DNA from 4 places in the Streptomyces javensis genome. Region 3 is predicted to be linked to each of the others. Evidence: riboswitches for the same ligand, from Rfam matches in the RefSeq annotation. Region 3 holds a riboswitch; each other region holds the start of a gene.
What was found. Region 3 has a riboswitch for cyclic di-AMP ahead of ABD329_RS08585 (C40 family peptidase). Riboswitches for the same ligand answer to the same signal wherever they lie in the genome.
Positions count from the first base shown of each region.

Region 1: it holds a riboswitch for cyclic di-AMP, as region 3 does, so the genes downstream of both, ABD329_RS42375 (M23 family metallopeptidase) here and ABD329_RS08585 (C40 family peptidase) in region 3, are expected to answer to the same signal.
Region 2: it holds a riboswitch for cyclic di-AMP, as region 3 does, so the genes downstream of both, ABD329_RS24640 (M23 family metallopeptidase) here and ABD329_RS08585 (C40 family peptidase) in region 3, are expected to answer to the same signal.
Region 4: it holds a riboswitch for cyclic di-AMP, as region 3 does, so the genes downstream of both, ABD329_RS33975 (LysM peptidoglycan-binding domain-containing protein) here and ABD329_RS08585 (C40 family peptidase) in region 3, are expected to answer to the same signal.

Region 1 is NZ_BAAAIF010000087.1:30,315-37,593, reverse strand. It holds gene ABD329_RS42385 (hypothetical protein) at 1-80, shown strand, start outside; gene ABD329_RS42380 (aldo/keto reductase) at 211-1,155, opposite strand; gene ABD329_RS42375 (M23 family metallopeptidase) at 1,282-2,511, opposite strand; cyclic di-AMP (ydaO/yuaA leader) riboswitch at 2,523-2,658, opposite strand; gene ABD329_RS42370 (PP2C family protein-serine/threonine phosphatase) at 2,916-4,265, opposite strand; gene ABD329_RS42365 (DUF6227 family protein) at 4,536-5,306, opposite strand; gene ABD329_RS42360 (hypothetical protein) at 5,781-6,137, shown strand; gene ABD329_RS42355 (hypothetical protein) at 6,256-6,858, shown strand; gene ABD329_RS42350 (hypothetical protein) at 7,100-7,279, shown strand, end outside.
Region 2 is NZ_BAAAIF010000029.1:2,462-9,740, forward strand. It holds gene ABD329_RS24625 (DNA gyrase/topoisomerase IV subunit A) at 1-188, opposite strand, end outside; gene ABD329_RS24630 (M16 family metallopeptidase) at 504-1,874, shown strand; gene ABD329_RS24635 (M16 family metallopeptidase) at 1,895-3,277, shown strand; cyclic di-AMP (ydaO/yuaA leader) riboswitch at 3,562-3,727, shown strand; gene ABD329_RS24640 (M23 family metallopeptidase) at 3,741-4,541, shown strand; gene ABD329_RS24645 (GntR family transcriptional regulator) at 4,787-5,542, shown strand; gene ABD329_RS24650 (HPr family phosphocarrier protein) at 5,699-5,980, opposite strand; gene ABD329_RS24655 (bifunctional acetate--CoA ligase family protein/GNAT family N-acetyltransferase) at 6,170-7,279, shown strand, end outside.
Region 3 is NZ_BAAAIF010000006.1:122,468-129,746, reverse strand. It holds gene ABD329_RS08610 (SDR family NAD(P)-dependent oxidoreductase) at 1-294, opposite strand, end outside; gene ABD329_RS08605 (homoserine dehydrogenase) at 458-1,444, opposite strand; gene ABD329_RS08600 (C40 family peptidase) at 1,476-2,498, opposite strand; gene ABD329_RS08595 (hypothetical protein) at 2,847-3,200, shown strand; gene ABD329_RS08590 (L,D-transpeptidase) at 3,312-4,079, shown strand; gene ABD329_RS08585 (C40 family peptidase) at 4,185-5,348, opposite strand; cyclic di-AMP (ydaO/yuaA leader) riboswitch at 5,357-5,542, opposite strand; gene pcrA (DNA helicase PcrA) at 5,701-7,279, shown strand, end outside.
Region 4 is NZ_BAAAIF010000052.1:30,026-37,304, forward strand. It holds gene ABD329_RS33970 (transglycosylase family protein) at 1-842, shown strand, start outside; cyclic di-AMP (ydaO/yuaA leader) riboswitch at 1,098-1,265, shown strand; gene ABD329_RS33975 (LysM peptidoglycan-binding domain-containing protein) at 1,272-1,970, shown strand; gene eno (phosphopyruvate hydratase) at 2,184-3,464, shown strand; gene ABD329_RS33985 (FtsB family cell division protein) at 3,569-4,051, shown strand; gene ABD329_RS33990 (DUF501 domain-containing protein) at 4,122-4,670, shown strand; gene ABD329_RS33995 (Ppx/GppA phosphatase family protein) at 4,667-5,626, shown strand; gene ABD329_RS34000 (NAD(P)/FAD-dependent oxidoreductase) at 6,021-7,279, shown strand, end outside.

The DNA.
Region 1 (7,279 bases), on a different contig from region 3:
AGATCGGGGCTTGGCCGTCCGTCTTCGCCGTCGCCGGTGGCGTTGCCCTCGCGTCCTGGGCCCTTGCCGATCGGCGGTAGTCCTCGCCGATCGGCGGTAAGGGGTCCTGGGGCGTGCGGAGCGGTTCGGGTAGGTGCGGGTGCGCGGGCGGGCGGGGTTCCGATTTCGCCCGCCCGCCGTCCTACGGCACCCGTTCCGCCAGCCTGCCGCTCAGTCCGACGCCGACGTCAGCAGGTCCAGTTCCGGCTGGGTCAGCTCGAGGTCGACCGAGGCCAGGAGGGCGGGGAGCTGGTCGGTGGAGCTGGCGCTGGCCAGGGGGGCCACGACCGTGGGCTGGGCGAGGAGCCACGCCAGGGCGACCGTGGCGGGCTCGGTGCGGTGGTTGGCGGCGACGTCGTCCAGGGCGGCGAGGACCTTCTGGCCGCGCTCGGTCTCCAGGTGCTTGGCCGCGCCCGTGGAGCGGGGGCTGTCGACGGCCGTGCCCGGGCGGTACTTGCCGGTGAGGAAGCCGGACGCCAGGGAGTAGTACGGGATCGTCGCCAGGTCGTGGCGGGCGGCGACCTCGGACAGCTCGCCCTCGAAGGTGTCGCGCGAGACCAGGTTGTAGTGGGGCTGGAGGGCGACGTAGCGCGCCAGGTTCTCCCGGGTGGAGAAGGTCAGCTGGGCCTCCAGGCGGTCCGCGCCGACGTTGGACGCGGCGATCTCGCGGACCTTGCCCTCCCTGACCAGCTCGTCCAGGGTGGTGATGATCTCCTCCACCGGCACCGACGGGTCGTCGTAGTGGGTGTAGTAGAGGTCGATGTAGTCGGTGCGCAGCCGCTGGAGGGATTCCTCGACGCCCGATTTGATGGCGGACGAGGTCAGCCCGCGCGGCTCCGGGACGCCGGCGCCCACCTTGGTGGCGAGGACGATGTCGGAGCGGTTGCCGCGGGAGGCGAACCAGTTGCCGAGGATGGTCTCGGACTCGCCGCCCTCGTTGCCCGGTACCCAGGCGGAGTAGACATCGGCGGTGTCGATGAAGTTGCCGCCCGCCGCCACGTAGGCGTCGAGCACCCGGAAGGACTCGGCCTCGTTCGCGGTCCAGCCGAAGACGTTCCCGCCGAGGGAGAGCGGGAAGATGGACAGGTCACCGATCTTCTGCGTGTTGTCAGCCATACGTCTTTACAACGGTTGACTGGACGGGGTTGTTCCGGGTGGCCCCGTTGAGACGTAAGCCCCGCTCAGACCTAAACCGGCGGCCCTGGCGTCAAGGGGGGAGAGAGCGCCAGGGCCGCCGGGGTATCAGGGGTTCAACCCGTGCTGGCGCAGCCAGGGCATCGGGTCGATCGGCGAGCCGCCGCCCGGCCGGACCTCGAGGTGGAGGTGCGGGCCGGTCACATTGCCGGTGGCGCCGACGCGGGCGATGACGTCGCCCGTCGACACCTTGCCGGAGGTGACCACCATCGAGGACAGGTGGCAGAACCAGAGCTCGGTGCCGTCGTTCAGGGTCAGCACGATGCGGTAGCCGTACGAACCGGCCCAGCCCGCCTGGGTGATGGTGCCGCCGTGCACCGCCTTGACCGGGGTGCCGGTCGGGGCGGCGAAGTCCTGGCCGGTGTGGTCGGCCGACCACATGTCGCCCGCCTGGCCGAAGCTGGCGGTCAGGGTGTACGAGCCGACGGGGAGGGTGTACTGGGCGGCGAGTCTTGCCTGGCGCTCGGCCGCGGCCTTCTTCTCGGCCGCCTCCTTCGCCCGCTGTTCGGCGGCCCGCTTCTCCGCCTCGGCCTTGGCCTTCCGCTTGGCGGCCGCCTCCGCGGCCTGGTCGGCGGCCTTGTCTGCGGCGGCCCTGGCCTCCTTGGCGGCGGCCTTCGCCGCGGCGGTGCGGCTGTCCTCGTCCGCCGCGTTCTGCTGGTTCTCGGCCTGCTGGAGGATGCGGGCGCGGAGCGCCTCGCCGGCGTCGGTGGTGCCGCGCTGCTCGTCCTCGCTGGTCAGACCGGCCTGGGAGAGGGGGGCGGCGGCGGTCTGCGCGTCACTGCTGTCGTCCGATGCCCAGGAGCCGATGCCCGGCAGGTCCTTCGCGGCGGGCAGGGCGGCCTTGACCTGATCGGCGACATGGCCGAGGTCCGGCATGGATATGGGGAGCGCGGGACGGTCCTTGGCGCTGGCCATACCGCCCGCACCGACCGCCGCGATCACGCCGACCCCGAGGACGGCGCCGCTGCGCGCCATGGTTCCGCCCCGCTGCTTGGCCACGCGGTGCCGACCGCGTACGGGAGCGATGGACTCCTCGGTGGGGTTCCACTCCTCCCAGGTCTCGGCCTCGAAACCGGCACCCGGGCCCTCGGGAGCGCCCTCATCCGCGTAGCGGTCGTCAGGGGCGAACGCGTAAGGGTCGCCGGGGGCGAATCGGCCGTCCCCTGAGCTCATCCCGCCGCCGGCGTCGAAGCCGGGGCCGTAGGCGGTGGCGGTCCCCAAACCGCCTCCCCGTGTTCTATACGGGGCCTCGTCCAGGACAGACCTGTTGGACGCCACGGAGGCGCACTCCTTTCCTTCCCTCTCGCCTACCGGGTTAGCTGACGGGTTCGGAGCAGGAAGGTCTCCTACGGGTCAGGTTCGACCCGATTCACCCCAAGGTTGTTGGTTCCCCGGTTCCCTTGGTGCTGCTGGTGGTGCGGTGCTGCCGCTGTGCGTACGGGATTCGGCGACGGCGCACGGTGCCGCCCTTGCGACGGTTGTGACGACCGCGCTGCGTTATCGAACGTTAATAGAGAGCGCGATGTGATTCCAAGCTGTTCCGAGGAATCCGCGCACCTTTGGCATGAACTTAGCGCTCAAGGAGGGACAGATGGGGGCGAGTCGACGTACTGGGCAAGAGTTGGCAAAACCGCATACGGATCGATCGTGCGTCAATTGTTATGCGGAGTGGGCTCGGTCGGTTACGCAGGGTGTGCGGGGCGGTGCGGTTGATCGGTCTCTCGTCCGTTGTCCCGGCCATTGCCGCGGGCCGGGGTCCGCCGGACCGCCAGCAGTGCCATGTCATCCGACGTCCCGCCACCCGTATGGCGCTCGACGTCGGCCACCAACACGTCCAGCAGCTCCTGCGGACCGGCGAAGCGGCGGCCGCGCAGCCGCTCCTCCGGGTCGTAGAACTCGCCATGGCGGTCCCGGGCCTCCGTGACCCCGTCCGTGAACAGCAGCAGCGTCTCGCCCTCCGCGAACGCCAGCTCCATCACCCGATCCGGCCACCCCGCCAACTCCCCCATCCCCACCGGCAGCGCCGACGCCTCCGGCTCCAGGGCGCGCACCGCGCCGCCCTCCGCCAGGAGCAGCGGCGCCGGATGGCCGCGGTTGATCAGCCGCAGGGTGGAGCCGCCACGGGGAATTTCGGCCACCACGGCCGTCGTGAACCCCTCGACCACCTCCAGGTCGGCCCGCCGGGCGCCCTCGCGCTGCAACGCCCGCTCCAGGCGGCCCACGAGCGCCTCCAGGGTCGTCTCCTGCTCCGCGGCCTCCCGGAAGCAGCCCAGGAGGATCGCCACGACCTCCACGGCCCCCAGCCCCTTGCCGCGTACGTCCCCGACGGTCAGCCGTACGCCGTGCGGGGTGTCCTGGACCGCGTAGAGATCACCGCCGATCGCCGCGTACTTCTCCGCCGGTACGTAGCGCGCGGCGATCTCCAGTCCGGCGAGCCGGGCGGGCGGCGCGGGCAGGACGGCGCGCTGGGCCGCCTCCGCGACGCCGCGCGCCGAGGCGAGCCGGTGGTAGCTGCGGCGTACGACGCGGTTGATCACCACCGCCAGCACGGTCACCGTCGCCACCGTGATGATCTCGGTGGCCGCCTGGGTTGGGTCCCTGACCCCGTGCAACTCCGCCAGCAGACAGGCGGTGAGGACGGCGACGACGGCCGTGACGATGGTCTGACGCAACGGTAAGAGCGCCGCGGCGACCAAAGGGGCGGCGGCGAAGAACGGCGAGGCGGTGTAGCCGGGCGGGGCGGCCAGGTCGAAGGCGATACCGCCGAGGACGAGGACGGCGGGGACCCAGCGGGCGATACGGCGGCCCGGGGGCTCCCTGCCGCCCTCCTCGGCCGGAGCGGGCCCCGCGGTGGGCCCGGCGGACGCGTCGGCGGCGGCACCGGCCGCGGCGCCGGTGTCGATGAGCGTACGGACGCGGGTGGTGGGACGGCGGCGGGCGACCGGGCCGGTCAGCCGGAGCCAGGCCGTACGCCGCTCCGTACGGCCCTCCGTACGGGCGCCCGTACGAGCCCTGCTCCCTCGCACCCGCACCGGCTTCTCTCGCTTCCCTGGTCCGCGTCCCGCCGTGGTCACGCCGTCCCGCCGTCCCGCCGTCACGGCGTTCGCGGCGGCACTGTCGTCACGGCGTCACCGTCGTCACCAGGCTTCCGGCTGACGGGCCGCCAGGCGAGTCGGTATCGGCCAAGCGGGTGCTGGACGGGTGAGGACGGCGGCGGGCTACGGGGCGGGCTACGGACGGGCTGCGGAAGCGTCAGGTACGGCGTACGTCAGCGGTTCCGTGTGCCTCAGACGCCGCGTAGGTCAGAGGTCGACGCCCAGCGCGCGGGCGTGGCGGTCCGCCGCCAGCTCCGCCGAGACCTCGTCGAGGTACACCTCGCACACCAGCCGGCCGTCCCGGGTCAGGTTGTGCTCCAGCTCCCACAGCACGATCTCGTCCCCTCCGGCGAGGAGGAAGGCGTGCTCGTAGAAGCGGCACCAGGTCGCGTCGGGGCCGCCGGAGCGGCGCCGGGGCTTGGGCGCGAGGGCGATGTCATGGGCGAACGCGGTGGCCAGCAGCCGCTCGGTCTCCTCGCCCGGGCGGTCGGGGTTCTCCGCGCGGCGCAGGACGCGACGGGCGTGGTCGGCCGAGTTGTCGGCCACATACGCGCGGGAGTTCTCCACCGGCTCGGCCGTGTGCAGCAGCTGGTCCGGGAGCCACAGCGGTAACCCGTCGAGCTCCTCCCAGCGGGCGCCGCCGAGGCGGTCGTGGACGCGGCGCTCGGCCAGGGTCAGGGCGTCCTCGTCCGCGTAGAGCTCGTACAGCGGGCGGCCGCCCTCGCCCGTGTTGTGCTCCAGTTCCCACAGCAGCAGGCTGCTGCCGTCGGGGAGCAGGAAGACATGCCGGTAGGTGCTGTACCCGAGCTGGCCGCACCGCTCGTTGCACTGCCGACAGGACCGCAGCTCGGACTGGTGCATCAGGGCGCTCCGCGCCTGGGCCAGCACCGCCTCGCCGATCTCGAAGCCGTTCTGCGCACGGGCGAGCAGCCCGTCCATCAGCTCAGCCGGGGTCCCTTCCCCTCGTGAGTGCCCCATGTCTCTCCTCCCGCCTCCCGGCGTTGATTCGCCGCGCCCCCCGGGCGACCACTTCGCGCACTTAGCGTAGCGGCGTGAACACGCGCCGCGCTGCGGTTCGGCGAAGCTGTCGGTGTGACCGTGCCTCACTCACTCCTGCGTCGTAGGGCCTGGATGTATCACTCGTCCGACCGGTCGAACAAGTCCGCGTGGGCGGAGGCGGGGCCGGAGGCAGGGACGGGGGCCGAGCGACGCGGCCGGCGCGGGGCCGCCCCCGGCCGACCTCCTCCCCTTCTCATAAAAGGGATTCCGATTCCGCTGGGCCAAATGGAGCTCGCATTGGTCCCCCTTAGCGGGATTCTCGGATAACACGCACCGGAAGAGTCGCACTATGCCGGACGGGTGAAGCTGACTGGCGGCCCGAAGCCTTAACTGATGAGCTTCGTTGTGTCATGCGTCCGTGAATTCGCGGAGCAACCCAGACGGAGGATTTAAGTGAACATCGGCAAGAAGGCAGTTCTTCTGACCGCGGCCGCCGGCGCTCTGGTCATCGGTGGCGCGGGCGGTGCCCTGGCCCAGAACAACGACGACTTCATCGTGCAGCTCAACCACTGCGACACGGCCACCGGTGCCACCACCAACACCGGCGGTGCCGCCCCCACCGGTGACATCAACATCGGCTCGGACTGCATCAACTTCACCAACAGCGGCGGTTCGGTCGTCCAGGCCAACGAATGCGACACGGCCACCGGCATCACGCTGGTCACCGGCGCCGCCGCCCCGACGGGCGACACCAACATCGGCTCCAAGTGCGCGAACATCGCCGTCGACGACGACAGCGCCCGCCACTGAGTCGCTGACCCTTTCATGGTGTTCCCGTCCGCGGTAACACCATGAGGCATCCCCCCGTTGGGAATCGCGGCCCTGGAAGCCTCCCTTCCAGGGCCGCTGCCATGAGAAAGGCTTTTCGGTGACGGTGCTGAGCGCACCGCGCCCGAAGCCCGATTGGAGGCTCTTTATGCACATGCGCAAAAGGACGGCGCTTCTTGCGGCGACCGTGGGCGCGCTGCTCATCGGCGGTGCGGGCGGAGCCGAAGCCACCGGCCCCGGTCCCAGCCGCTCGACCGGCGCCAACGGCGGGACACAGAGCAATCGCTGCACCACCAGTTCCGTCATCGGCACCGTCACCGTGGCGGCCGGCCCGACCGAGATCAGCAATCAGACCGACTGCGTCAACACCGCCGAATCGGGTGTGACGACGCAGGAGAACCGCTGCCGTACCCACTCCGTCATCGGTCCGATCACCGTCGCACTGGCTCCCGGATCCGAAATCAAGAACGGGACCAACTGTGTCAACGTCAGCGAGTCGGGCGGGGTCACGAAGCAGACCAACAACTGCCGCACCACCTCCGTGACGGGCCCGATCACGATCGGCCCCGGCTCCGAGGTCACCAACGAGACCAACTGCGTCAATGCCGCCGGCGCCGACCCCCAGAACGGAAATCAGGGGAAGAGCGCGAACGGCACGAAGAGCGGTAAGAGCGGTGGCCAGGGAAACCGTCAGCGGTCCTGAAACACCGAATTCCGGAACCCGCCACCGGGCTCCGGACACATCCGCTCGCCATGGACGCGGCCCCGGGAAATCCGCCCCGGAGCCGCGTTCATCTTTTTCGTTCCCATGGACGACTGAATATACCTTTACTGTGGCGTATGGGTGATGCTTCCGATACTCCCGGATCCCGGCTTGCGGAAATCTCGTTCAAGAGGTGTCTGCGGAATTTTCGCGGAGAACCCGATATGGAGGCACCAGAACAATGCAGATCGGCAAGAAGGCAGCTCTCATGGCCGCGGCGGCCGCGGGCACAATGGTGGTCGGCGGCGCCGGTAGCGCGAGTGCCCATGGCCTCTTCCCGCAGTCCAGCGGGGCTCAGCGAAACCTCTGTGACACGTCCACCGGCACCACCACCAACACCGGCGGCGCCGCCAACACCGGC
Region 2 (7,279 bases), on a different contig from region 3:
TTCATCTGGTAGAGGATGCGGCGGTGCACGGGCTTGAGCCCGTCCCGGGCGTCGGGCAGCGCGCGCGAGTAGATGACCGAGTAGGCGTACTCGAGGTAGGAGCCCTGCATCTCGTCGACGACGTCGATGTCGAGGATGCGCTCCTCGAAGTCGTCCGGCGGCGGGGTCTTCGTGCGGCGGCGGGCCATCGCGCTTGGGGCTCCTTCAACTGCCGATGCGGGATCTGACGCGGACCATTGTGGCCCCGTCCACCGACAAGTGTGGAACGGCCCGGGGCGCTCGCGGCCGGAGCGGGGCCCGGAACCGCGTCCGGCGGCACCGCTCGGAGCCCCCTCGGAGGGGCCAGGATCCGGCGCCGGAGGGCTCGCGGAAACGGTTCGGGACAGCTCGGCGGGACGGGAGTGGACCGGAACTTCGCCAGATGTCCGTCCCCTTGCATACAGTGACAGAAGCGCTGCGCAAGCGGCTGGCACGCGCTCCATCACGCGATCGAAGGGACGTACATGCCCATGGGTCACACGGCCACGCAGCAGGCCGGCTCCGGCGGCTTGAAAGCGACTGAGCACCGCCTGGCCAATGGCCTGCGCGTGGTGCTCTCCGAGGACCATCTGACCCCGGTCGCCGCGGTCTGTCTGTGGTACGACGTCGGCTCGCGCCATGAGGTCAAGGGGCGCACCGGCCTGGCGCACCTCTTCGAGCACCTGATGTTCCAGGGCTCGGCGCAGGTCACCGGCAACGGCCACTTCGAGCTGGTGCAGGGGGCCGGCGGCTCGCTCAACGGCACGACCAGCTTCGAGCGCACCAACTACTTCGAGACCATGCCCGCCCACCAGGTCGAGCTCGCCCTGTGGCTGGAGGCCGACCGGATGGGGTCCCTCCTGACCGCGCTGGACGAGGAGAGCCTGGAGAACCAGCGCGACGTCGTCAAGAACGAGCGCCGCCAGCGGTACGACAACGTCCCGTACGGCACCGCCTTCGAGAAGCTCGTCGCCATGGCGTACCCCGAGGGCCACCCCTACCACCACACCCCGATCGGCTCCATGGCCGACCTGGACGCGGCCTCCCTGGAGGACGCGCGGGAGTTCTTCCGCACCTACTACGCCCCCAACAACGCGGTGCTGTCGATCGTCGGCGACATCGACCCCGAGCAGACGCTCGCCTGGGTCGAGAAGTACTTCGGCTCCATCCCCTCCCACGAGGGCAAGCGGCCGCCCCGGGACGGCACGCTCCCGGAGGTGATCGGCGGTCAGCTGCGCGAGGTCGTGGAGGAGGAGGTCCCGGCCCGCGCCCTGATGGCCGCCTACCGGCTGCCGCACGACGGCACCCGTGAGGCCGACGCCGCCGACCTGGCGCTGACCGTCCTCGGCGGCGGCGAGTCCTCCCGGCTCCACAACCGCCTGGTGCGCCGCGACCGCACCGCCGTGGCCGCCGGGTTCGGCCTGCTGCGGCTGTCCGGTGCCCCCTCGCTGGGCTGGCTGGACGTGAAGACCTCCGGCGGTGTCGAGGTGCCCGCCATCGAGGCCGCCGTCGACGAGGAGCTGGCCCGCTTCGCCGAGGAGGGGCCGACCCCGCAGGAGATGGAGCGCGCCCAGGCGCAGATCGAGCGCGAGTGGCTGGACCGGCTGGCCACGGTCGGCGGCCGGGCCGACGAGCTCTGCCGTTACGCGGTGCTCTTCGGCGACCCGCAGCTGGCGCTGACCGCCGTGGAGCGGGTGCTCGACATCAGCCCCGAGGAGGTGCGGACCGTGGCCGCGGCGCGGCTGCGCCCCGACAACCGCGCCGTGCTGGTCTACGAGCCCGTCCAGGGCGCCGAGGACGCAGCCGACACCGCCGAAGCCGCCGAGACCGACGCAGAAGGGGAGGCGGCCCAGTGAGCGACGCCGTCACCGCGACCATGACCTTCCACCCGCAGCCCAAGGGCGGCGCCCCCAGGCCGTGGGCGTTCCCCGCCCCCGAGCGCGGTGCGCTGCCCAACGGCCTCACCGTGCTGCGCTGCCACCGCCCCGGCCAGCAGGTCGTCGCCGTCGAGATCAACCTGGAGGCGCCGCTGGACGCCGAGCCGACCGGGCTCGAAGGCGTCGCCACGATCATGGCGCGTGCCCTGTCGGAGGGCACCGACAAGCACGACGCCGAGGAGTTCGCCGCCGAGCTCGAGCGCTGCGGCGCCACGCTGGACGCCCACGCCGACCACGCCGGTGTCCGCGTCTCCCTGGAGGTCCCGGTCTCCCGGCTGCCCAAGGCGCTCGGTCTGGTGGCCGACGCGCTGCGCGCCCCCGCCTTCCCGGACGGCGAGATCGAGCGGTTGGTGCGCAACCGGCTGGACGAGATCCCCCATGAGCTGGCCAACCCGGCCCGCCGCGCCTCGATGGCCCTCTCCGCTGAGCTCTTCCCGGCCGAGTCGCGGATGTCCCGGCCGCGCCAGGGCACCCAGGAGACCATCGAGGGCATCGACGCCGCGGCCGTGCGGGCCTTCTACGAGGCGCATCTCCGCCCCTCCACCGCCACCGCCGTCATCGTGGGCGACCTCGGCGGCGTCGACCTGGACCGGGCGCTCGCGGACACCCTCGGCGCCTGGACGGGCGGGGCGGGCGCGCCGCGCACGGCTCCGCCGATCGTCGCGGACGACACCGGCCGGGTGGTGATCGTCGACCGGCCGGGCGCGGTGCAGACCCAGCTGCTCATCGGCCGCGTGGGCGCCGACCGCCATGACCGGGTCTGGCCCGCGCAGGTGCTCGGCACGTACTGCCTGGGCGGCACCCTCACCTCCCGCCTCGACCGCGTGCTGCGCGAGGAGAAGGGTTACACCTACGGGGTGCGCGCCTTCGGCCAGGTGCTCCGCTCCGGGCCCCCGTCGCCCACGGGTGGCTCCGCGGGCGCCTCGATGCTGGCGATCAGCGGCTCGGTGGCCACCGAGGTCACCGGCCCCGCGCTGGACGACCTCTGGAAGGTGCTGCGCACGCTGAAGGAGGAGGGGCTGACCGACGACGAGCGCGATGTCGCGGTCCAGAACCTGGTGGGCGTCGCCCCGCTGAAGTACGAGACGGCGGCATCCGTCGCGAACACCCTCGCGGATCAGGTCGAGCAGCATCTTCCGGACGACTTCCAGGCGCAGTTGTACGCCCGTCTGGCGGAGACCGGCACGGTGGAGGCCACCGCCGCGGTGGTGAGCGCCTTCCCGGCGGACCGGCTGGTCACGGTGTTGGTCGGGGACGCCTCGGCGATCGAGGAGCCGGTCCGGGCGCTGGGCATCGGCGAGGTGCGGGTCATCTCCAACTGAGCCGTGGAGAGTTGGCCGGATCCGTGCGCTGAATCGCCGGTCCGGCCGACTCGCTGACGGTCCGGCAGGCGGTCCGGTGGACGCCCGGTCCATGAGTCGGCAGCGGATGGACCCCGGCCCCGTAAGGGCGCCGGAGTCCATCCGACATGCCCGGTTTATGGGATTGACTGCTTGTTTGGTTTGTGGGGAGAGCAACAAAAAACCGGAACCGTTTGGTGATCGAAAGCGGGCCCGTTTAGCGTCAGTCCGGCTGTTCGCCAGCGACCCGCCGCACCCGCGGCACCGGACAGTCATCGCCGAGTCCCCGTACGGCGCGAGCCAGGGGAGCCGGGGACCCAACACGTCCCCAGGGGTGAATCGGGCGCCTTCCCCGGCCGGGGGAGGAGTCCGTAGGAGACCTTCCTGCTCCGAACCCGTCAGCTAACCCGGTAGGCGAGAGGGAAGGAAAGGAGTGCGCCTCAGTATGGCGTCCACCCGCACTGCCACCGGGAAGCATCGCCGCACCACCAAGGTCAACATCCGCACGGGCGCGAACGTCGTGGGCATCACGACCGTCGCCTCGGGTGTGGTCGCCGGGATCACCGGACAGGCGTTCGCGGCCGACGGGGGCCCCAACCCCCAGCAGACCGGTCTGACCCAGGCGATCGTGATCGGCGATGGGATCGCGGACCACATCGAGGCCCAGGCGCAGTCCCAGGAGACCGCCGCCGAGCAGGCCGCCGCCAAGGCCAAGGCCAAGGCAGAGGCGATCGCCCGCCAGGAGGCCGCCAGAAAGGCGGAGGCCGCGGCGAAGAAGGCCAAGGCCGAGCGGGAGGCCAAGGAGCGCGCGGCGCGCGAGGCCGAGCGCAAGCGCCTCAACACCTTCGTGTCGCCGATCAGCGGCTCCTACGTCTCCACCGGCTACCAGGCGTCCAGCGGGCTGTGGTCCTCCGGCAGCCACACCGGTATCGACTTCCACGCCTCCACCGGCACCACGGTGCACTCCGTGGGCATGGGCGAGATCGTCGAGGCGGGCTGGGGCGGCTCCTACGGCAACAATGTCGTCATCAAGATGAACGACGGCACGTACACCCAGTACGGCCACCTGTCGTCGATCAGCGTCTCGGTCGGCCAGAAGGTCACCCCCGGCCAGCAGATCGGCCTGTCGGGCGCCACCGGCAACGTCACCGGACCGCATCTGCACTTCGAGGCCCGCACCAGCCCGGACTACGGTTCGGACATGGACCCGCTGTCGTACCTGCGCAACCACGGCGTCAACGTCTGACCCGTCGCGCGTCCGACGCGAACGCCGCGCGGTCCCGGGGTCCCGGGAGCCCGCGAGACTTCCGAGAAGGCCCCGTCCGCCGGACGGGGCCTTCGGCGTGCCACCACCCGCCTGACCAAAAAATATCCATGAAATGCTTCCCGCCATCGGAAATGGCGGCCGCGTGGAATAGAGTCGTCCAACGCGCATTCCATGGCCGCGTTTCGCGGGCGTTAAGGCGGAGGTTCGACAATGCGGGACCGTAAGTGAGCGGGGATACGAACGCGGTCCAGGGCGGTCGCCGGATTTCGGCACACGCGGTCTGCGCGGCGATTCGCGACGACATCGTCTCCGGTGCGTATCAGCCCGGCAGCCGCCTCACCGAGGAACTGCTCGCCCGGCGCTACGGCGTCTCCCGGGTGCCGGTCCGCGAGGCCCTGCGCACCCTGGAGTCCGAGGGCTTCGTGACGACCCGGCGGCACGCGGGGGCCTGCGTGGCCCAGCCCTCCGAGCGCGAGGCGGCCGATCTGCTGGACATCCGCGCGCTGCTGGAGCCGCTGGGCGCGGAGCGGGCCGCACAGCGCCGCACCGAGGCCCACCTGAAGGTGCTGCGCGGGCTGGTCCGGCTCGGCCGGGAGCGGGCCCAGGGCGGCCGGCTCGGCGAGCTGCGGCCGCTGGGCGACTGGTTCCACGAGACGCTGGCCCAGGCGTCCGGCAGCCCGAGCCTGGCCGCGCTGCTCGTCCAGCTGCGCCGCAAGACCGCGTGGGTGTACGCGGCCGCTCCCGGGCCGCGGCCCACGCCGCTCGAGGGCGCCGTGCGCCCCGACCCGGCCGCGCGGGCCATGGAGTCCTGGGCGGAGCACGGCGCGCTGGTGGACGCGGTGGCGCGCGGCGACGCCGACCGCGCGCGGGCGCTCGCCACCGTGCACACCGAACGCGCGCTGTCGGAATTCCGGCTGCGCCGCCCGATTCCGGTGAGGACTTCGAAACATTCCGTCAACACGGCGAGCGGTCGGAATTAACAGAGCTCCCGTATACAACTCTTGGGAATTCTGTGCGCGGAAACATGAAAACGGCGGGGCCGCGGTGACCATTACGGTCACCGCGGCCCCGCCGTGCCGAATCCCTGAAATCGCCCGGGAATCGCCCGGGAATTCCAGGAAGGGGCCCGCCCGGGGTCAGACGGTCTCGGGAAGCTCCTCGAGCCCCTCCGCCACCAGCTTCGCCAGACGGTCGAGCGCGACCTCGGCGTCGTCCGCGTCGGAAGCGAGGACGACCTCCTCGCCGCCCTGGGCGCCCAGGCCGAGCACGGCCAGCATGGAGGCGGCGTTGACCGGGGTGCCGTCGCCCTTGGCGATCGTGATGGGGACGCCGGAGGCGGTGGCCGCCCGGACGAAGATCGACGCAGGGCGGGCGTGCAGGCCCTCGGCCCAGCCGATGGTGACGCGGCGCTCAGCCATGGTGTTGCCCTTCAGGTGTGACGGTGCTGTTGTCTAGACCAAAATCATACGGTGTCCGGATTCACCCGAACGATGTCCGAGTGAGCCCGGCCATGCCCGGACTGGCCCGATACGGACCTTCCCCCGACACTTGGCCCCGACGCAAGGGTGTCCACCATCCGGACCGGGCGGGCCCGTACCCTGGCTCCCATGCGGAGCCCGTCGGACCATCACGCCTACCCGACCCACTGGGAAGCCGATGTGGTGCTCCGGGACGGCGGTACGGCACAGATCCGTCCCATCACCACCGAGGACGCACAGCGGCTGGTCAGCTTCTACGAGCGGGTCTCGGACGAGTCGAAGTACTACCGCTTCTTCGCGCCCTACCCCCGCCTCTCCGACCGCGATGTCCACCGCTTCACCCACCACGACTACGTCGACCGGGTGGGCCTGGCGGCCATCGTGGGGGATGAGTTCATCGCCACGGTTCGGTACGACCGCATCGACGGCCGGGGGATGCCCGCCGCGGCCCCCGCCGACGAGGCCGAGGTCGCCTTCCTCGTCCAGGACGCCCACCAGGGCCGCGGGGTGGCCTCCGCGCTCCTCGAACACATCGCCGCCGTGGCGCGCGAGCGGGGCATCCGGCGGTTCGCCGCAGAGGTACTGCCCGCCAACAACAAGATGATCAAGGTCTTCACGGACGCGGGCTACACCCAGAAGCGCAGCTTCGAGGACGGGGTCGTCCGCCTGGAGTTCGACCTCGAACCCACCGACCGCTCCCTGGCCGTCATGCGCGCCCGCGAACAGCGCGCCGAGGCCCGGTCCGTCCAGCGGCTGCTCGCGCCCGGCTCCGTGGCCGTCATCGGCACCAGCCGCACGCCCGGCGGCGTCGGCCGCACCGTGCTGCGCAACCTCCTGGACGGCGGCTTCACCGGACGCGTCCACGCCGTCAACCACGCCTTCCCCGACGACATGACGCGTCTGGAGCCCGAAGGCGTCCCGGCCCACCGCTCGCTGCGCGCCATAGAGGAGCCAGTGGACCTGGCCGTCGTCGCCGTCCCCGCCGAGCGGGTGCCCGCCGTCGTGGCCGAATGCGGCGACCACGGCGTCCAGGGGCTCGTCGTGCTCTCCGCCGGATACGCCGAGAGCGGGGGCGAGGGCCGCGACCGGCAGCGGGACCTCGTCCGCCAGGCCCGGTCCTACGGCATGCGCGTCATCGGCCCCAACGCCTTCGGCGTCATCAACACCGCCGACGGCTTCCGGCTGAACGCCTCCCTGTCCCCACAGCTGCCCAACCCCGGCCGGCTGGGTCTGTTCACC
Region 3 (7,279 bases):
CCCCAGCGCTTCCGCGGAGGCTTCGAGCGAGGAGAGATCGGCGAGGTCCAGCCGGATATGCCGCACCCGGGCGCCGGGGACCCGGGAGCGGATCGAGGCCACGGCGGCGTCCGCCCTGTCCGGGGCGCGGCTGCCGAGGACGACGGTGGCTCCCGTACCGGCGAGCTGTTCGGCGACGAAGTACCCGATCCCCGCGTTGCCTCCGGTCACCAGAAAGGTCTTTCCGTCGGCCCGTGGAAGGCTGTGGACATCCCACCGCTCGGTCGGGGATTCGGTCGGGGCCGCGGAAGGCATACGGGGGCTCCTGGCGTTCGTAAGGGGGGCGGGACCCCAATGGGGCGCACGCTGAACGCTGTCAGCCTTACGGTCGTCACCGACGCCCCGCCGACAGAGCGCCGTCACTCCCCGCGCCCCGCCGACAAATCGCCGCTCCCGCGCCCCGTCGACAGATCGCCGCTCAGGCGAACCCGTGCCCCACCGGCACCGCCACATCCAGCGTGTCCTTCACCATGGCGAGCGCCGCGCCCAGGGGGCTGGAGCGGCCGCCGCTCACCGTGATGTCGCCCGCGTCGGGGCAGCCGTAGACGGCGGCCTTCTCGGGGCCCCGGAGGGCGTACAGGGGGTCGCCGGGTTCCGTCTCCTCCAACGTGACGCGGACGACGAGCGGTTCATCCGCGCTCGCGGTCGCGACCGACCGCAGACGGCGGCCCCGCGCGGCAGCCGTGCGGGCCGCCTCCGCCGTCCCGGTGTCGATCCCCGGGCCCGCCTCCGTCCTTACGGCCGTCGCGTCCCACCCCCACAGCAGCGCCGCCAGCAGCCGTACCTTCACGGCCGCGTCGGCGCCGGAGAGGTCGGCCGTCGGGTCGGCCTCGGCGATACCGCGCCGCTGGGCCTCCGCGACCGCGCCGGGCAGCGCGTCGCCGTCCGCCAGCCGGTCGAGGACGAAGGTGGCGGTGCCGTTGGGGCAGGCGCGCAGCGTACGGCAGCCGAGGCCGCGTACGCCGATCCGCGCGAGGTCGGCGGTGGGGAGGGCGGCTCCGGTGGCGCCCGAGATCCGGACGCGGCTGCCGCCCTCGGCCGCCGCCCGGCCCAGCTCGCCCCAGTGGCTGAGCAGATGGCTCTTGGTGGCGGTCACCACATGGACCCCGCGCCGCAGGGCCGACAGCGCGTCCGCGGCGGCCTGTTCGCGCACCGCCGGGGACGACGGCACGGCCTGGGCGAGCACTGCCGCCCCCGTACGCTCCAGGGTCTCGGCGAGCGGCGGCAGCGGGCCCCAGCCGGTGCGCGGCTCCGGCGGCAGTCCCTCGGCCGCGCTGGTGCGCACGGCGGGGAGCCGCAGCGGCAGCGGGCCGCCGATCAGCCGCTCGGCGTAGGCCCGGCCCACCGGGCCGTATCCCGACAGCACGACGGAGGGGCGGGCGCTGAGGTCGGCATCGTGTGGCATGCGGCCAGTCTGCCTGGTGGGCTCGGCACCGCTACGCCGGGCGGGCCGCCCCCGCGAAGGGCATGTCCGCCACGGAGGCCAGTCGGACCGGGGCCCCGGGGTGCGGCGCGTGGATCATGCGGCCGCCGCCGATGTAGAGGCCGACATGGCTGATGCCGGAGTAGAAGAAGACCAGGTCGCCGGGGGCCAGTTGGTCCCGGGTGATCCGCTGTCCGGCGTTGATCTGGGTGTACGTGGTGCGGGGCAGGGCGACCCCGGCGGCGCGCCAGGCGGCCTGGGTGAGCCCCGAGCAGTCGTAGCCGTGGGGGCCGGTGGCGCCCCACACATACGGCTTGCCGAGGGCCGCGTACGCGTAGGAGACGGCGCGGGCGGCGCGGCCCGCGGCGGGGGCGGGGGAGCCGGCGGCCTTGTCGCCGTCCCGCGCCGCCAGCAGGCGCTGCCGCTGCTCGAGGGTCAGCCGGTCGAGCAGGCGATCGGCGGCGGCGAGCTTCTCCTGGACGGTCCGCTTGTGGTGGGCGGCGGCCGCCCGGGAGGCGCGCAGAGCGGCGAGGCGGTCGGCCGCCTCGCCGCGGACCTGGCGTAATTTCCGCTCCTGACGGCCGATCGTGGCGATCAGTGCGGCCTGGCGGCTCCCCGCGCGCTCGGCGAGCGAGGCGCGCTGAAGGTACTGGTCGGGGGAGGAGGACAGGGCGAGCTGGAGGGCCGGGGCGATCGTCCCTGAGCGGTACTGGGCGGTGGCGAAGGCCCCGAGGGCGTTGCGCGCGGTGTTGAGCCGGGTGGTGCGGCGGGCGGCCTGATCGCGCAGCGCCTCCAGCGTCCGGCGGGCCTTGTCGGCCTTCTCCCTCGCGCCGTTGTACCGCTCGGTGGCCTCCTCGGCCTCCCGCTGGTACTCGTCGACCTTCGCCTTCACCTGGGCGGGGGTGAGGCGGTTCTCGGCGTGCCCGGTGCCGTTGAGGAGGGTGGCGGACGCGGCGCCGGTGAGGGCGAGGAGCGCGGCCGCGCGGGCGGTGCCGCTGGTGAGCGAGCGCTGCTTGGGCTTCCTGTGCGACGCCACTGCGGCGGTTCACCTGGTCTTTCTTGGGCAAGCCAGTTCGGGCAATCCAGGACATTCGGCAGATCCTGGACCCTTGTGGGGAACGGACGGGCAGGTGGCAGTCCGCCATGAGGCGGGGACCCTCGGTTGACGGGAAGCGGACTGCCACCTGGAGGAGGAAGCTAGGCCGGAAAGCGGGTGCCGTGCGGGGGATTGAACGGGAGTGCACGGATTTCGTCGCTCCCGTGACGGCTGCTGATCGTCCGGCGAGTGGGGTGGTCGGAAGTGTGGGGCGGCCGTGATCGAAGCGGTGATAGGGCCCCACCCGAGTGCCGGGCGATGATATGAGCGCGGCTAGTCTCCGGAGCCATGGACGTACTCATTCACCTGTTCGTCGGCCTCCACATCGTCGGCATCGGTGCGCTGCTCGGCGGCTTCTTCTCGCAGCTCAAAGCCGCGCGCGCGGGCGAGGCCCGGATGATCCCGGCGATGCTGCACGGCGCGTTGACCATGCTGGTGACCGGCGTGGCGCTGGTCGGGCTCAACCAGGCGGACGACAACAGCGTCAACACCATCAAAATCGGCGTAAAGCTGGCGCTATTGGTCGTTATTCTCGGCCTGGTCTATGTGAAGCGCGACGAGGAGAAGGTAGAGTCGGCCGCCTTCGGCGCGGTGGGTGCCTTGACGACGGCAAACATCTTCATCGCCGTGCTGTGGACCTGACGAACGAATGTTCTGGGGGTAATCCCACGACAACGCGACACGATCCCGAGGCAACCGTTTGCACTCGCGAGCTGTCTTAGTAAAGAGCGAGGCAGTCGAGAGGAGTGGCCAATGGGGGTAGTGGGGGCAGTCAGAAGTCATAGGCGGCGCGTGGGCGTCGCGCTGGGGCTGGCAGGGATGGCGGTGCCGCTCGCGGTGGCCGTCGCCGGTCCGGCGCAGGCTCAGGCACGGCCGCTGGGCCGGTCGGCCGGCGCGGTGACACCGGTGAGCATGGCCGCGTCGTCGTGCACCACCACCGCGGGGCCGTACCAGCGGCAGGCCGAGCGCTTCCTGGGCCGTCCCGTGGACGGTCGGCAGTCGCGGGCGGACTGTCTGGCGATCCAGAAGTTCCAGATCGACCACGGCATCAGCCCGACGATCGGCTACGCGGGCCCGATCACCTCGGGGGTGATGAGCCTCATCAGCGCCCAGAAGGCCGCCGGGCACAACCCGAACGCGGCGAAGAAGTGCCCGACCAACAAGGGCCGCATCGCCTGCGTCGACCTCACCCGCCAGCTGAGCTGGGTCCAGGACGGCTCCCGGCTGGTCTACGGGCCGGTGCCGGTGCGATCCGGGCGGGACGGCTTCGAGACCCGCACCGGGCTGAAGAGGGTCTACTGGCGGAACATCAACCACTGGTCGACGCTCTACAAGGTCGCCATGCCCTACAGCCAGTTCTTCGACGGCGGCCAGGCGTTTCACTCGATCGAAGGCAGCGTATGGTCACCGCCCGGCTCCCACGGCTGCGTCAACATGCGTAAGGGCGACGCCAAGAAGTACTGGAGCCTGCTGAAGAACGGCGACGACGTGTACGTCTACGGGCGCAAGCCCGGCACCTGAGGCGCTGACGGCGCCCCTGAGGCGCTGACGGCGCCGCTGAGCCGATGACGATGCCGCTGCCCGGGGTCCGGCCCCGGGCGGCGGCATCGTCAGGATCAGGGGGCCCTACGAGGGCCGCACGCTCCCGTAGATCGGCATCTCCGTGATCGGCGCCTTCTTCACCACATCGCCCGGCTTCGGCGCGTGGATCATCATCCCGTCGCCGATGTAGAGGCCGACATGGCTGATGTCGTCGTAGAAGAAGACGAGATCACCCGGCTGGAGTTGGGACGTCGAGACCCGCGTACCGGTCTTCACCTGGTCCCAGGTGGTGCGCGGCAGCGAGATCCCGGCGGACTTCCAGGCCGCCTGCGTCAGCCCCGAGCAGTCGAAGGAGCTGGGCCCGGTCGCGCCCCAGACGTACGGCTTGCCGAGCTGCGCCTTGGCGAAGGCGATGGCCTGGGCCGCCTTGGAGCTGTTGGCAGGCGCCGAGGGCGTGGAGGGCGCCGTCGAACCGGAGCCCCCCGCGTTCCGCTGCTCCTGCTTCTCGCGCGCGGCCGCCTCCTGCCGCTGCTTCTCGGCCAGCTCGGCGGCCTTGCGGCGGGCCTCTTCCGCCTTCTTCTTCTCGATCGCCGCCAGCCGCGCCTTCTCCTTGGCGGTCAGATTCGCCAGCAGCCGCCGCGCCTCGGTCAGCTTGTCCTGGACGGTCTTCTTCTGGACCTTCAGCTGCTTCTGGGACGCGGTCAGCGAGGCGAGGCTCTCGCTGGCCTTACCGCGCTCCTTGGCGGCCTTCACCCGCTGCTTCTGGAAGTCGTCGACGGCCTGCTTCTGCCGACCGGTCATCCGGTCCATCAGATGCGACTGGTCGAAGACGTCCTGCGGGTCGTTGGAGAACAGCAGGGTCGCGGCGGAGCGGGCCATTCCGCCGTCGCGGTACTGGGCGGCGGCGTAGGTGCCGAGCATGCGCCGCGCCTCGTTGAGCTTCTCGGTGCGCTGGGCGACGGAGTCCAGCAGCTTGTCGACCTTGGCCCGCTGCTGGTCGGTGCGCTCCTTGGCGGCGTTGTAGCGCTGGGTGGCGGTCTCCGCCTGGTGGTACAGGGTGTCGACCTTCTCCTTCACCTGCTCGATCGACTGGGCGGCCGGCTTGGGGTCGGTGGGCGCGGCGTTGGCCGACTGGGAGAGGAGGGTGACGGATGCGAGGGCGGCCGTGGTGAACCCGACGGCCGTACGGCGGCTGTGACCGGTGAGCGGGGCGGGTATTCGGCTCCGCGGCTTGCGGTGCGACGCCAAGGGAGGCGACTCCTTCCGTGGACCGCCTACCGGGTTAGCTGTCGGGTTCGGGCGGTACGGAAGGTTGCCCTACGGCCGTGTCCGGGCGGCACTGTCCGTGCTGCACCGTTTCGGGCCGATTCACCCCGGTCTTGCGTTGTTGGGTCCCCGGCTCCGGGCGCCTCACGGCGTACCGGACTCGGCGGAGGCCGCCCGTGCCGACGTGGTTCGCCGACGGGTCCTCCGGGCCGCCTGAGGCAGGACGGTAGCCAACACGTGGGGCTCCTGTGAAGACTGGTGACCGTTATGCCCGAAACCGTTTCGTGATGTTCGGGCATCGGCTGTCAGTGGGGCGGCCTAGACTCGGGGAGCGATGAGCAGCCTCTTTGACGACAGCTTCCTGGCGGACCTCGGGCCTCCTTCGGACGAGGAGCGGCCACCGCCGCCCGAGGATTCGGCGCACCCTGGCCACGGTGGTGCCGAGGACGTGCCGCATCACCTCTTCAGCGGCGATTTCGACGCGCCCGTGCCCAGGGAGGGCCACTACCGGGACGGCGCGGCCCGGCCCGTCGTGGACCCGTCCGCCCTGCTCGAGGGGTTGAACGAGCAGCAGAGGGCCGCCGTGGAGCACACCGGCTCGCCGCTGCTGATCGTCGCGGGCGCCGGATCCGGCAAGACCCGGGTGCTCACCCACCGCATCGCCTATCTGCTCGGCGCCCGCTCCACCCACCCCGGCCAGATCCTCGCCATCACCTTCACCAACAAGGCGGCGGGCGAGATGAAGGAGCGGGTCGAGGAGCTCGTCGGCCCGCGGGCCAACGCCATGTGGGTGTCCACCTTCCACAGCGCCTGTGTCCGCATCCTGCGCCGGGAGTCGAAGAAGCTGGGCTTCACCTCGTCGTTCTCGATCTACGACGCGGCCGACTCCAAGCGGCTGATGTCGCTGGTCTGCCGGGATCTGGATCTCGACCCCAAGCGGTTCCCGCCGAAGTCCTTCAGCGCCAAGATCTCCAACCTCAAGAACGAGCTGATCGACGAGGAGACCTTCGCCGGGCAGGCGGCAGGGGGCACCTCCCGGACGGAGTCTGGGGGAGGTTTTGAGAAGACGCTGGCCGAAGCGTATGTGATGTACCAGGCGCGGCTGCGCGAGGCCAACGCGCTGGACTTCGACGACATCATCATGACCACGGTCAATCTGCTCCAGGCGTTCCCGGACGTCGCCGAGCACTACCGCCGCCGCTTCCGGCACGTCCTGGTGGACGAGTACCAGGACACCAACCACGCGCAGTACACACTCGTGCGCGAGCTGGTGGGCACCGACACCGAGGAGACCACGGCCGCCGAGCTGTGCGTGGTGGGCGACGCCGACCAGTCGATCTACGCCTTCCGGGGCGCCACGATCCGTAACATCCTCCAGTTCGAGGAGGACTACCCCACCGCGCGGACGATCCTCCTCGAGCAGAACTACCGCTCCACCCAGACCATTCTGAGCGCGGCCAACGCGGTCATCGAGCGCAATGAGAACCGCCGTCCGAAGAACCTGTGGACGGAGGCCGGCGCCGGGACCGAGATCACCGGCTATGTGGCCGACACCGAGCACGACGAGGCCCAGTTCGTCGCCGACGAGATCGACCGGCTGACGGACGCGGACGACGCCAAGGCCGGGGACGTGGCGGTCTTCTACCGCACCAACGCCCAGTCCCGTGTCTTCGAAGAGGTCTTCATCCGCGTCGGGCTGCCGTACAAGGTCGTCGGCGGTGTGCGCTTCTACGAGCGCAAGGAGGTCCGGGACGTCCTCGCCTATCTGCGGGTGCTGGCCAACCCCGAGGACTCCGTCCCGCTGCGCCGGATCCTGAACGTGCCCAAGCGCGGCATCGGCGAGCGCGCGGAAGCCATGATCGACGCGCTGTCGCTGCGCGAGAAGATCACCTTCCCGCAGGCGCTGCGCCGGG
Region 4 (7,279 bases), on a different contig from region 3:
GGAGCGCCAACGAGGGCAACGGCTTCTACGGCGGGCTCCAGCTGACCCTCGACATGTGGAAGAAGTACGGCGGCACGGAGTACGCCCCGCGCCCCGACCTCGCCAGCCGCTCCCAGCAGATATCCGTCGCCGAGGCGATCCTCGGCGACCGCGGCCCCGACGCCTGGCCGAGCTGTGCGCTGGGCGCCGGGCTCACCGACGGCGGCGGCGCCCCCGATGTGGACCCCGGCAGCACGGCCACCCCGGATCCGGGGACGGGCCGCGACGGGGACGACCCGGGGGACCGGGGGCGGGACGGCTCCTCCTCGGACGCGGACCGTTCGGGGACGTCCGGCGGCGCGGACAAGCCGGACGCGCCGGACGCGCCGGACGCGTCCGGGTCGGACGAGGGCCGGGAGGCGCCCCGCACCTCCAAGTCCCCCGACGGGTTGGACGGCTCCGCCTCGGACGACCCGGCGGCGGACGGTGCGGATTCGGGCGGCCCCTCGGACTCGGACAGCCCCTCGGCGTCGGACGACTCCAAGACCTCCTCCGCCGACCCGTCGTCCTCCGGCCGCCACCGCGGCGCCCCGGACGCCGGGGAGGGGGCCGACGACGGCGACGCGGGGAGCGAACGGCCCTCCGGGCGCCATGCCTCGCGCGGCGCTTCGGACCGCGACGAGAGCTCCACGGACGACGATTACACTGTTCGCCCGGGTGACAACCTGTCAGGGATCGCCGAGCACCAGAATGTGTCCCGGGGTTGGGAAGGGCTCTACGAGTCCAACGAGGACCTCATCGGGACCGACCCCGATCTGATCATCCCTGGTCAGCGACTTGACCTCACCATCAGGGAGCAGTGATTCGGGGGGAATTGCCCGATCTGGACCCGGTGAGACATACATCTCGTCACATTTTCCGGGGCGCACCTGGTGTCCGATCCCTCCTCACCCGGCCCCACCTGCGTCGATGTGGGCCGGGTGAGATCAATTACAGCCCCATTCACTGCCCTTGGGGTGTTTGAACGTTCTTGGAAGGTGTGTTTAACGTCTTTCCGCTCGCCACCGCGGGCACCGTCGATCGTCACGCCGAATCCTGCCGGCGGTCGGGGGGAAACCGACGCGTCAGCGCCGAAGGCAGGAGCGGGGGACCCAAGGTAGGTGCCGAGTGGCCTGTGGATACGGGCTTGTCGGCTAGGGGTGAAGCCGGGAGCGACCATCGCGACCGGCCGGGCAACTCACGTCCGAACCCGACAGCTCACCTCGTAGGCGTCGGTGAGGAAACGAACCAAAATGCTCAAGTCCAACGGGAAGCACCGCCGCCCCTCCAAGGCCACCCGTATCGCCGCGCTCACCGGTCTCGCCGGTGCCGCCGTGGCGGCACCGCTCATCGGGGCGACCTCCGCCTCCGCGGCCACCACCTCCCAGTGGGACCAGGTCGCGCAGTGCGAGTCCGGTGGCAACTGGTCGATCAACACCGGCAACGGCTACTTCGGCGGCTTGCAGTTCTCGAGCTCCACCTGGGCCGCCTACGGCGGCACGGCCTACGCCTCCACGGCGGACAAGGCCAGCAAGGCCCAGCAGATCCAGATCGCCGAGAAGGTCCTGGGCAGCCAGGGCAAGGGCGCCTGGCCGGTCTGCGGCAAGGGCCTGACCTCCGGCGGCAGCCCGTCCGCCCCGTCCGCGCCCTCCGGCTCGCAGGACCAGTCCTCGGCGACCACCAAGTCCGCCCCGGCCGCCCAGCCGGCGCAGCCGAAGGCCCAGCCGAAGGCGCAGCCGCACACCGCGCCCGAGCACGCCGCGCGGCACCAGACCCGTGGCCCGATCAAGAAGGGTGACGGCGAGTACAAGGTCAAGTCCGGCGACACCCTCGGCAAGATCGCCAAGGCTCACGACGTCAAGGGCGGCTGGAAGAAGCTCTTCGAGCTGAACAAGGACATCGTGGAGCAGGCCGACCTGATCTTCCCGGGTCAGCAGCTGCACCTCCGCTGACACCGGCTCCCGAGAACGAGCCCCGGCCGGGCGTGCCGCCCCTATGGCGCGCCCCGCCGGGGCTTTCCCAATGCATAAGAAATCTGGATTTTTAATCCAGAATCCGGCTTTTGTGCCGCGCCCCCGTCTCGTGGGGCGGGCGAACGCGGGGTGCAGCCCTCCCGGCCCGTTAGGCTCGTGCTGCTACCGCAGACCCATACGAAGGAGAACCTCGTGCCGTCCATCGACGTCGTCGTAGCTCGCGAGATCCTCGACTCGCGAGGCAACCCCACGGTCGAGGTCGAGGTTGGCCTCGACGACGGCAGCACCGGCCGTGCCGCCGTGCCGTCCGGCGCCTCCACCGGCGCCTTCGAGGCCCTCGAGCTCCGTGACGGCGACAAGAACCGCTACAACGGCAAGGGCGTGGAGAAGGCCGTCCTCGCCGTGATCGAGCAGATCGGCCCCGAGCTGGTCGGCTATGACGCCACCGAGCAGCGGCTGATCGACCAGGCGATGTTCGACCTGGACGCCACTCCGGACAAGTCCTCGCTCGGTGCCAACGCGATCCTCGGCGTCTCCCTCGCCGTCGCGCACGCCGCCTCCGAGGCGTCCGACCTCCCCCTCTTCCGTTACCTCGGCGGCCCGAACGCCCATCTGCTGCCGGTGCCGATGATGAACATCCTCAACGGCGGGTCGCACGCCGACTCCAATGTGGACATCCAGGAGTTCATGATCGCGCCGATCGGCGCGGAGTCCTTCTCCGAGGCCCTGCGCTGGGGCGCCGAGGTCTACCACACCCTGAAGTCCGTGCTGAAGGAGCGCGGTCTGTCCACCGGGCTCGGCGACGAGGGCGGCTTCGCGCCGAACCTCGGCTCCAACCGCGAGGCCCTCGACCTGATCCTCGAGGCGGTCAAGAAGGCCGGCTACCAGCCGGGCCAGGACATCGCGCTCGCGCTGGACGTCGCCGCCTCCGAGTTCTACAAGGACGGCACGTACCAGTTCGAGGGCCAGTCCCGCTCCGCCGCCGAGATGACCTCGTACTACGCCGAGCTGGTCGCCGCGTACCCGCTGGTCTCCATCGAGGACCCGCTGAACGAGGAGGACTGGGACGGCTGGAAGACCATCACCGAGCAGCTCGGTGACAAGGTCCAGCTGGTCGGGGACGACCTCTTCGTCACCAACCCCGAGCGGCTGTCCCGCGGTATCGACAGCGACACCGCGAACGCCCTGCTGGTCAAGGTCAACCAGATCGGCTCGCTGACCGAGACCCTCGACGCGGTCGAGCTGGCCCAGCGCAACGGCTACAAGTGCATGATGTCGCACCGCTCCGGTGAGACCGAGGACGTCACCATCGCCGACCTGGCCGTCGCCACCAACTGCGGCCAGATCAAGACCGGTGCCCCGGCCCGCTCCGAGCGGGTGGCCAAGTACAACCAGCTGCTGCGCATCGAGGAGATCCTCGACGACGCCGCGGTGTACGCGGGCCGTTCCGCCTTCCCGCGCTTCAAGGGCTGAGCGGACACGTCTGACGCCCGTCCCCGGCCGCGGTCCCGTACCGTGGCCGGGGACGGCGTCGCTCGACGGCGTTATCCAAGCGAAGTCATCACCGGGGAGGCGACGTGCCGGCGGATCGGGAACGGTTCTCCACCGCGACCAGGCTCAAGGCGCTCGGCGAGCACGCCGCCGCCCGGGTCTACCGCGTGCGCACCAAGCGCCGCCGCGGCCGGCTGACCGGCCGGGCCGCCCTGCTCGCGCTGGTCGTCTGCTCCCTCGTCGTGGCGCTCGCCTATCCGATGCGGCAGTACATCTCCCAGCGCTCCGACATCGCCGAGCAGCGGCACGAGGCCCAGCGGGCCCGCGAGGACGTGAAGAAGCTGCGGGAGCGGAAGGCCAGGCTGCGCGACCCCGCCTACACCGAGCAGCAGGCCCGGGAGCGGCTGCACTTCCTGATGCCGGGGGAGACCGGCTTCAGCGTGGTGGACGGCGCCGGCTCCACCGAGCGCTCCACCGACCAGGGCGCGGCCGGCCGCCCCTGGTACACCAACCTCTGGGACGCCGTGGACACGGCGGACGCGGCGGGGGCGGGCGGCGCGCGCCGCTGAGGCGCCGCGCTCCGGCCGCCGGCCGCACCCGGCGTTCGAATCGAAACGAAGAAGAAGAGCTTTCCCACTGATGGATACGCCCCCGCCCCAGACGGAGCCCACCGCGCCCACCGACGCGGACATCCACGCCGTACGGGAGCAGCTGAACCGCGTGCCCCGGGGCCTGCGTGCGATCGCGCACCGCTGCCCCTGCGGCAATCCCGACGTCGTGGAGACCGCGCCGCGGCTCGAGGACGGTACGCCCTTCCCCACCCTCTACTACCTGACCTGTCCGCGCGCCGCGTCCGCGATCGGCACGCTGGAGGCCGAGGGCGTGATGAAGGAGATGACGGCCCGGCTGGGCACCGACCCCGAGCTGGCCGCCGCCTACCGCGCCGCCCACGAGGACTACATCGCGCGCCGCGACGCCGCCGAGGTGCTCCAGGGCTTCCCCAGCGCGGGCGGCATGCCGGACCGGGTGAAGTGCCTGCACGTGCTGGTGGCCCACTCCCTCGCGGCCGGCCCCGGGGTCAATCCGCTGGGGGACGAGGCGATCGCGATGCTGCCGGAGTGGTGGCGCAAGGGCCCGTGTGTGAGCCCCCGCGGCACCGATGGCCCGAGCCGGGAGGAGAGCGCATGACCCGCGTCGCCGCCGTGGACTGCGGCACCAACTCGATCCGGCTCCTGGTGGCGGACGCCGATCCGGCCACCGGGGAGCTGATCGAGCTCGACCGCCGGATGAAGATCGTCCGGCTGGGGCAGGGCGTGGACCGCACGGGCCGGCTCGCCCCCGGGGCGTTGGAGCGCACCTTCGCCGCCTGCCGCGAGTACGCGGAGGTCGTGCGTGAGCTGGGTGCCGAGCGGGTCCGCTTCGTGGCCACCTCCGCCTCCCGGGACGCCGAGAACCGCGAGGAGTTCGTGCGCGGGGTCGTGGAGATCCTGGGCGTGGAGCCCGAGGTGATCACCGGGGACCAGGAGGCGGAGTTCTCCTTCACCGGGGCCACCAAGGAGCTCACCGGCCATGACCACGTGGCCGGGCCCTATCTGGTGGTGGACATCGGCGGCGGTTCGACGGAGTTCGTCGAGGGCGGCGACCGCGTACGGGCGGCCCGCAGCGTGGACATCGGCTGCGTCCGGCTGACCGAGCGCCATCTGGTGGTGGACGGCCGGATCACCGACCCCCCGACGGAGGATCAGATCGCCGCCATAAGGGCCGATGTGGAGCGGGCGCTGGACCTGGCCGAGCGCACCGTGCCGCTCAGCCGCGCCTGCCGTCCCGCGGACGGCCACGCGCTGGTCGGTCTTGCCGGTTCGGTCACCACCGTGGCCGGGATCGCGCTGGGTCTGAAGGAGTACGACTCCTCCGCGATCCACCACTCCCGGATCACCCTCGGCCAGGTCCGCGAGATCACGGGCAGGCTGCTCCGTTCCAGTCACGCGGAGCGGGCGGAGATCCCGGTGATGCACCCGGGGCGGGTCGACGTGATCGGCGCGGGGGCGCTCATCCTGCTTTCGATCATGGAAAGGACCGGCGCCGAGGAGGTCGTGGTGAGCGAACACGACATCCTCGACGGGCTCGGCTGGAGCATCGCCTGAGCGGGCGGAATAACGTATGAGCGGCCGCGGAACCCCCTTCGGGGGCCCTCCGCGAGCCGCCTCCAAGAAAGTTCGTGAAACTCTTCACATGAAAAAGGCGCCTGGTGGCCGCCCGATGCGGCGCTCTGGGGCGGTTTCGGCGGCCGGGCCCCGTAACTGACCGGATCGTGAGGTGTCAGGGCGGTGTTCGGTGGTTCCGCGCGGACTGCCTGGTCTACTCGCGCGTTCAGTCACAAGCCCTGTTCAGAGGGGTAGGAACGGGTGGATCCGGCCAATGGTTCCGCTGTGCTGGTATGGCGTCCATCACGGGAGCGGCGGAGTGTAGCAGATACCCTCACCATGCTTGTGAAGGGGCTCACGAGGTCCCCCCCAAGGGGTGCTGGATACTCGAATCATGAGCACCACGGAGCGTCCCAGGATCCTCGTTGTAGGCGGTGGGTACGTTGGCTTGTACGCGGCGCGCCGCATTCTGAAGAAGATGCGGTACGGCGAGGCGACCGTCACGGTCGTCGACCCTCGCTCGTACATGACGTACCAGCCCTTCCTCCCCGAAGCTGCGGCCGGCAGCATCTCCCCGCGCCACGTCGTGGTTCCGCTGCGGCGCGTGCTCCCCAAGGCGGAGGTCCTCACCGGCCGAGTGTCGACCATTGACCAGGACCGCAAGGTCGCCGTCATCCAGCCGCTCGTCGGCGAGACGTACGAGCTGCCCTTCGACTACCTGGTCGTCGCCCTCGGCGCGGTCTCCCGCACCTTCCCGATCCCCGGCCTCGCCGAGAACGGCATCGGTATGAAGGGCATCGAGGAGGCCATCGGCCTGCGCAACCACGTCCTCGAGCAGCTCGACAAGGCCGACTCCACCACGGACGAGGAGATCCGCCGCAAGGCGCTCACCTTCGTCTTCGTCGGCGGTGGCTTCGCCGGCGCGGAGACCATCGGCGAGGTCGAGGACATGGCCCGTGACGCGGCCAAGTACTACCCGAACGTCAAGCGCGAGGACATGCGCTTCGTCCTCGTCGACGCCGCCGACAAGATCCTCCCCGAGGTCGGCCCGAAGCTGGGCAAGTGGGGTCTGGAGCACCTCCAGAAGCGCGGTATCGAGGTCTACCTCGAGACCTCGATGAACTCCTGCGTCGACGGCCATGTCGTCCTCAAGAACGGCCTCGAGGTCGACTCCAACACCATCGTGTGGACCGCGGGCGTCAAGCCCAACCCGGCGCTGGCCCGGTTCGGCCTCCCGCTCGGCCCGCGCGGCCATGTGGACACCGCCCCGAGCCTCCAGGTCCAGGGCAGCGACTACATCTGGGCCGCCGGCGACAACGCCCAGGTGCCTGACCTCGCCACCGGCGAGGGAGCCTGGTGCCCGCCGAACGCCCAGCACGCGCTGCGCCAGGCCAAGGTCCTCGGTGACAACGTGATCTCCGGTATGCGGGGCTTCCCGCAGAAGGACTACAAGCACGCCAACAAGGGGGCCGTCGCGGGTCTGGGCCTCCACAAGGGCGTCGCGATGATCGTCTTCGGCAAGATGAAGATCAAGCTGAAGGGCCGCCTGGCCTGGTACATGCACCGTGGCTACCACGGCATGGCCATGCCGACCTTCAACCGCAAGATCCGGGTGCTCGCCGACTGGACGCTGGGGATGTTCCTCAAGCGCGA